2 linked regions of the Thermopolyspora flexuosa genome follow. The protein of the gene in region 1 interacts with the protein of each later gene in a pairwise test. Links are inferred from orthologs where the notes say so. Each region holds a gene or a part of one and is shown on either strand. Other genes may lie near its edges.

Region 1 (3,159 bases):
GAACACCACCACGATGGCGAGCAGGGCCTGCTCGGTGGGGCCGTCCACGATCGCGTGGGCGATCGGCGGGGCGATGAACACGCCGAGGACGGCGCCGCCGACGAAGCCGAGGAAGCTGAAAGCCCCGATGATGAAGCCCTGCCGGTATCCGGATATGGCAAAGGCGATCACCAAGCCGATGAGGATCAGGTCGAGGAGATCACCTTGCACGGTTACCACGGTAGCCAGCCGGACCACGCCTCGCGCGCCTGTTCTGGAACCTGAGAACATCTCAGGATCGCTCCGGCGGCCCGCCGATATGCCGACGACGACCGCCGTGCGGCATTTGTCCCCCAGCGAACGCGTTCCTCACCCGCCCCCCGCATCCGGCGGGCGGCGGCCACGACGGCAGGTCACCGGCCGGGTGTCGGGCCGCACCTGACAACCGGAGCGGCCGTACGCGACGTCGAAGGCCGGTGCCGGGCGACGGACCGGCTCGGCCACGCCCGGCCGCCGGGGGCCGTACCTCGCGTCCGGTCAGCGCGTGGCGAGGTCGAGGGCGTCGGGCGGGAGGTCCTCGATCCGGGAGCGGTCCCAGGGGCGTTCGAAGCCGGCCGCGGCGAGCACGCCGCTCAGCAGGCGGCCGGTGAAGCCCCAGACGAGCAGGCCGCGGACGCGGAAGGCAGGGCCGATGTAGCCGCTGGGGCCGCGCAGGCGCAGGCGGTTGCGCGGGTCGACCAGTTCGGCGATGGGCACGCGTTCGACGGCGTCGACCTCGTCGGGCGCGGCCGGGTGCACCGCGCAGGGCGTGTGCCACCAGCCCAGCACCGGGGTGACCCGGTTGGCGCTGCGCGCGACGTAGACCTCGGGCATGGTGCCCACGACGGTGACGCCCGACGGGTCGAGGCCGGTCTCCTCCTGGGCCTCGCGCAGGGCCGCGGCGATCGGGCCGTCGTCCTCGGGATCGACGCCGCCGCCGGGGAACGCGGGCTGGCCGGCGTGCACGCGCCCGCGGGCGCTGCGCTGGATGAGCAGCACGTCGGTCCCCTGCGGCCCCTCCCCGAACAGGAGCAGCACCGCGGCCGGACGCCCGCCCGTGGCCGGGGGCCGCAGCTCGGCGGGCACCGGGAAGTTCGCGGCCCGCCTGGCGAGCTCACGCAGCCAGTACGGCACGCCGCCGGGGCCGCCCGGCGCGGTGGCGGGCGGGTACGCGCCATCGGGAGCCGGGGCCGCCGCGCCGTACGGCACGGCCGCGCCCGCCCCGGGGGCGCCGGAACACGAGGCGCCCGGCCCGACCCGCGGGTGCCGGGGGCACCGGCCGGGCGCCGGGATCGAGGCGTTCACGTCGGTCATGAGAACGGTCCGCTCCTCACCAGCTTGGCCGCCTGGGCGGGGTCGGTGGGACCGGTGCCGAAGGAGGGGCAGAGCGCGGCGAGTGGGCAGACGCCGCACGCGGGCCGGATCGCGTGGCAGATGCGGCGGCCGTGCCAGATCACGCGGTGGGAGAAGATCGTCCACTCCTTCTTGGGGATGAGCTCGCCCACCTCCCGCTCGATCTTCACCGGGTCGGTCTGCCTGGTCCAGCCGAAGCGGGTGGTGAGCCGCTTGAAGTGGGTGTCCACGGTGAGGCCGGGGATGCCGAAGGCGTTGCCCAGCACGACGTTCGCGGTCTTGCGGCCGACGCCCGGCAGGGTGACCAGGTCCTCCATGCGCCGCGGCACCTCGCCGCCGAACCGCTCGCAGAGCGCCTGGCCCATGCCGATGAGGTTGTTCGCCTTCGCCCGGTAGAACCCGGTGGAGCGGATGATCTCCTCAAGCTCGGCGCGGTCGGCGCTCGCGTAGTCTTCGGCGCTCCGGTACTTCGCGAAGAGCACGGGGGTCACCATATTTACCCTTTTGTCCGTGCATTGCGCCGATAGGATCGTTGCTACCAGCAGTTCCAGTGGTGACCCGAAATCCAGCTCACAGTGGGCGTCCGGATAGGTTTCCGCAAGTATGCGGTTCATCCGGCGTGCGCGTCTGACCAGAGCAGGCCGGGACTCTCCGGCCGTAGGGGCGTTGCGGGGCACCCAGTTAGCCTACGCGGACCGGGGACGGACTGACCGCCGGTGGGGTGCGTCACAATTACTGATGACGTCCGGCCGCTCCCGGATCCGCGTGCGCGATCATACGCGAGGAGGCATCTGTGTCTGAGGATGTGCTGAGCAAGGCTCCGCTGTTCGCCGCGCTCGACCGGGAGAGCGCCGCCGCCCTGAGGACGAGCGTCACCGAGGTCCGCCTGGCCAAGGGGCAGACGCTGTTCAGCGAGAACGACGCCGGCGACCGGCTCTACGTGGTCCTCGAAGGCAAGATCAAGCTCTCCCGCACCGCCGCGGACGGCCGGGAGAACCTGCTGAGCGTGCTGGGCCCCGGGGAGATGTTCGGCGAGCTGTCCCTTTTCGATCCCCGTCCCCGTACGGCGAGCGCGATCGCCCTCACCGAGGCCCGCCTCGCCGGGCTCGGCCACGACGACCTCCGTCCCTGGCTGACCGGCCGGCCCGAGGTCGCGCTGCACCTGCTGCGCGCGCTCGCGCAGCGGCTGCGCCGTACCAACGACGTCATCGCCGACCTGGTCTTCACCGACGTGCCCGGTCGCGTGGCCAAGCAGCTCCTCGACCTGGCCGAGCGGTTCGGCCAGAAGACCGAGGAGGGGGTGCGCGTCCACCACGACCTCACCCAGGAGGAGCTCGCCCAGCTCGTCGGCGCGTCCCGGGAGACCGTGAACAAGGCCCTCGCCGACTTCGCCCAGCGCGGCTGGCTGCGCATCGAGGCGAAGGCGGTGCTCATCCTCGACAAGGAGCGGCTGCAGCACCGCTCCCGCTAGCCGGCGGCGCCGGCCACGCCGCGGCACCGCCACCGAGGCCCGATGCCGCCCGCCGTACCGAAGGCCGCACGTCCGCGCCGACGGGGTGCTCACACCCCGTCCAGGTAGTCGAGCTGTGCCCGCACCGACTGCTCCGCCGCGGGCCACAGGGACGGATCCACCTCGGCGTAGACGATCTCCACGATCTCCCGAGGCGTCCGGGCCCCCTGCTCCCGCGCCCGCCGGATCTGGTCGAGGCGCTCGCGACGGTGCGCGATGTAGGCGTCGAGTACCCCCACCGGGTCGTCGAGCACCGGACCGTGGCCGGGCAGCAGCGC
Region 2 (3,570 bases), 3.4 Mb from region 1 along the record:
CGAGGAGGACGGCCTCGCCGCGCCCGCGCGCAGCGCGCTCCGCAAGATCGCCGCGGCGCTGTCGGTGCCGGAACGGGAGCCGGCCGGCCCGCCGCCGGTCGCCCGCACGGTCGAGCGCGCCCTCGCCCGCGGGCGCGCGCTGCGCATCGGGTACGCCGACCGCACCGGCGCGGTCACCTCGCGGGACGTGGAGCCGAGGATCCTGCTCGCCGGCCGGGGCTCGGTCCGCTACCTGGTCGCCTGGTGCCGGCTGCGCGACGACGTCCGCGTGTTCCGGCTCGACCGCATCGCCTCGGCCGTCGAGCTCGACGACGCCACCGCGGGCGGTGCGGCCGCGCAGGCATCCGGGCGGTGAGGGCCGCCGGCGGGACGGCGGGCCGTACCCGGGGGACCGGACCGGACACGACGGCGCCGCCGCGACGTCCCGCGGCGGCGCCGACTCAACGCGTGACCTCGGCTACACGCCCATCGACTGGGTCTTGTTGCTCTCCGGGGTGGCCATGGAGCCGACCTCGGTGACCCCGTTCTTCAGGTGGTAGCGGGCGATCGCCTCGCGCAGCGTCTCCGGCCGCACCTCGCCCCGCTTGGCGAGCTGGGTGAGCACCGCGAGCGTGATCGAGGCGGCGTCCACGTGGAAGTGGCGGCGCAGCGCCGGCCGGGTGTCGGAGAGGCCGAACCCGTCGGTGCCGAGCGAGGTCCAGTCGCCGGGCACCCACGGGGCGATCTGGTCCGGCACCGCCCGGAGGTAGTCGCTCACCCCGAGGAACGGCCCGGACGCCTGCGACAGCACCTTGGTCACGTACGGCACGCGCTGCTCGGCCTCCGGGTTGAGCAGGTTGTGCTCGTCCGCGGCGAGCGCGTCGCGGCGCAGCTCCGACCAGGACGTCGCCGACCACACGTCGGCCTCCACGCCCCACTCCTCGGCGAGCAGCCGCTGCGCCTCCAGCGCCCAGCGCATCGCCACGCCCGAGGCGAGGATGTTCGCCCGCGGCCGCCCCTTCCGCTCGGCCGGGGCGTACAGGTAGAGGCCCTTGAGCAGGCCCTCGACGTCGAGGTTCTCCGGCTCGGCCGGCTGCGGGTACGGCTCGTTGTAGACCGTGAGGTAGTAGAAGATGTCCTCCGGCTTCTCGCCGTACATGCGGCGCAGGCCGTCCTTGATGATGTGCGCGATCTCGTACGCCCACGCCGGGTCGTACACGACCGCCGCCGGGTTGGCCGAGGCGAGCAGTGGCGACTGGCCGTCCTCGTGCTGCAGGCCCTCACCGTTGAGCGTGGTACGGCCGGCCGTGGCGCCGAGCATGAAGCCGCGGCCGAGCTGGTCGGCGAGCTGCCAGATCTGGTCGCCGGTGCGCTGGAACCCGAACATCGAGTAGAAGATGTACACCGGGATCATGTGCTCGCCGTGCGTGGCGTAGCTGGTGCCCGCGGCGATCATGGAGGCCATCGAGCCGGCCTCGCTGATGCCCTCGTGCAGGATCTGGCCGTCGACGGCCTCCTTGTACGAGAGCAGCAGGTCGCGGTCGACCGGGTCGTAGGTCTGGCCCACCGGCGAGTAGATCTTCGCGGTGGGGAACATCGCGTCCATGCCGAACGTGCGCGCCTCGTCCGGGATGATCGGCACGAACCGGAAGCCGATCTCCTTGTCCCGCATGAGGTCCTTGAGCAGGCGCACGAACGCCATGGTGGTGGCGACGTTCTGCTTGCCGGAGCCCTTGCGCAGGCCCTTGTAGACCTCGTCGCCGGGGAGCTTGAGCGGCTTGGCGCGTACCACCCGCTTGGGCAGGAAGCCGCCGAGCGCCGCCCGGCGCTCCTTCATGTACTGGATCTCCTCGCTGTTCTCGCCCGGGTGGTAGTAGGGCGGCAGGTCCTCCTCGAGGGCCTTGTCGGGGATCGGCAGGTACAGCCGGTCGCGGAACTCCTTGAGCTCGGCCTTGGTGAGCTTCTTCATCTGGTGGGTGGCGTTCCGCGCCTCGAAGTCCTTGCCGAGGGTCCACCCCTTGATCGTCTGCGCGAGGATGACGGTCGGCTGGCCGACGTGCTCGCGGGCCGCCTTGAACGCGGCGTACACCTTGCGGTAGTCGTGGCCGCCGCGGGACAGCTTGCGGATCTCCTCGTCGGACAGGTGCTCGACGAGCTTGCGCAGCCGCGGGTCGTCGCCGAAGAAGTGCTCGCGGATGTACGCCCCGGACTCCACGGCGTAGGTCTGGAACTGGCCGTCCGGCGTGGTGTTCATCTTGTTGACGAGCACGCCGTCGACGTCGGCGGCGAGCAGCGGGTCCCACTCGCGGCCCCAGATCACCTTGATGACGTTCCAGCCCGCGCCACGGAAGAACGCCTCCAGTTCCTGGATGATCTTCCCGTTGCCGCGTACCGGGCCGTCCAGCCGCTGCAGGTTGCAGTTGATGACGAAGGTGAGGTTGTCGAGCTCCTCGCGGGCGGCGAGGCCGATGGCGCCGAGCGACTCCGGCTCGTCCATCTCGCCGTCGCCGAGGAAGCACCACACGTGCGACCGCGAGGTGTCCTTGATCTTGCGGTTGAGCAGGTAGCGGTTGAACCGCGCCTGGTAGATCGCGGCGATCGGGCCGAGGCCCATGGAGACGGTCGGGAACTCCCAGAAGTCCGGCATGAGCCGGGGGTGCGGGTAGGACGGCAGGCCCCGCACGCCCTTGGACAGTTCCTGGCGGAAGGCGTCGAGCTGGGCCTCGGTGAGCCGGCCCTCCAGGTACGCCCGGGCGTAGATGCCGGGGGAGGCGTGGCCCTGGATGAACACCTGGTCGCCGGACTCGCCGTGGTCCTTGCCGCGGAAGAAGTGGTTGAAGCCGACCTCGTACAGCGACGCCGCGGACGCGTAGGTGGCGATGTGACCGCCCACGTTCGTGCGCGCGTTGGCTCGGGTGACCATGACCGCGGCGTTCCAGCGGATGTAGGCCCGGATCCGGCGCTCGATGTACTCGTCACCGGGGAACCAGGGCTCGCGCTCCGGCGGAATGGTGTTGATGTAGTCGGTGCTGCGCAGACCGGGCACGCCGACCTGGTGCTCTCTCGCGCGCTCCAGCAGCCGCAGCATCAGGTAGCGGGCACGAGCCCGACCCTCCGTCTTGACGACGGAGTCGAGCGACTCAAGCCACTCTTGGGTCTCGCTCGGATCGACATCAGGAAGCTGGCTCGGTAGGCCGTCACTGATGATCGAGAAACGCTGGCGTCCGGAAGTCACTGGGTCTCGCCTTCCGCGGATGGACTTGTAGCCTATTTGTGGTCGTCTTGGTCGTTACTCATCCTGGCTGACGTACCCCGAAAGCGCACCTCTACTGTCGGGTAACCAGAATGTCCCCGCTGCCCGTGAGCAGGGGTTTGGCCTAGACCACCGATGGTAGGACGATTTCACATTACCGCTTCGCGGTCTGTTGCGCTCCCTCCGGTTCCGTGGTCGTGCCGGTGCGTAAAGTAAACGGAACGCGCATGGCCGGACCGTCGGGCGGTGCGGCCGGGGGAGCCCGCGTAACGTTTCGGTCTAGTTGCCGCTTCCTGGCGTCGTCACATGGGACACCCCCCTTTTCGGCGGGCACGAGC

Evidence for each region.
Region 2: the proteins of nth (region 1) and aceE interact in binary tests that used the Escherichia coli proteins (3 or more experiments, as listed by UniProt). The link is inferred for Thermopolyspora flexuosa from one-to-one orthologs.

The regions. Positions count from the first base shown.
Region 1 is NZ_VFPQ01000001.1:4,824,270-4,827,428, forward strand. The notes cover bases 189-3,036. They hold nth (endonuclease III), read right to left. Parts: upstream 2,049-3,036; coding sequence 1,329-2,048; downstream 189-1,328. Other genes in these bases: FHX40_RS20710 (MarP family serine protease), read right to left, coding at 189-210; FHX40_RS20715 (NUDIX hydrolase), read right to left, coding at 517-1,152; FHX40_RS20725 (Crp/Fnr family transcriptional regulator), read left to right, coding at 2,165-2,842; FHX40_RS20730 (MBL fold metallo-hydrolase), read right to left, coding at 2,932-3,036. Outside these bases: more of FHX40_RS20710, read right to left, coding at 1-188; more of FHX40_RS20730, read right to left, coding at 3,037-3,159. UniProt on the Escherichia coli protein: DNA repair enzyme that has both DNA N-glycosylase activity and AP-lyase activity. The DNA N-glycosylase activity releases various damaged pyrimidines from DNA by cleaving the N-glycosidic bond, leaving an AP (apurinic/apyrimidinic) site.
Region 2 is NZ_VFPQ01000001.1:1,434,834-1,438,403, forward strand. The notes cover bases 258-3,516. They hold aceE (pyruvate dehydrogenase (acetyl-transferring), homodimeric type), read right to left. Parts: upstream 3,215-3,516; coding sequence 458-3,214; downstream 258-457. Other genes in these bases: FHX40_RS25000 (helix-turn-helix transcriptional regulator), read left to right, coding at 258-355. In the rest of the region: more of FHX40_RS25000, read left to right, coding at 1-257. UniProt on the Escherichia coli protein: Component of the pyruvate dehydrogenase (PDH) complex, that catalyzes the overall conversion of pyruvate to acetyl-CoA and CO(2).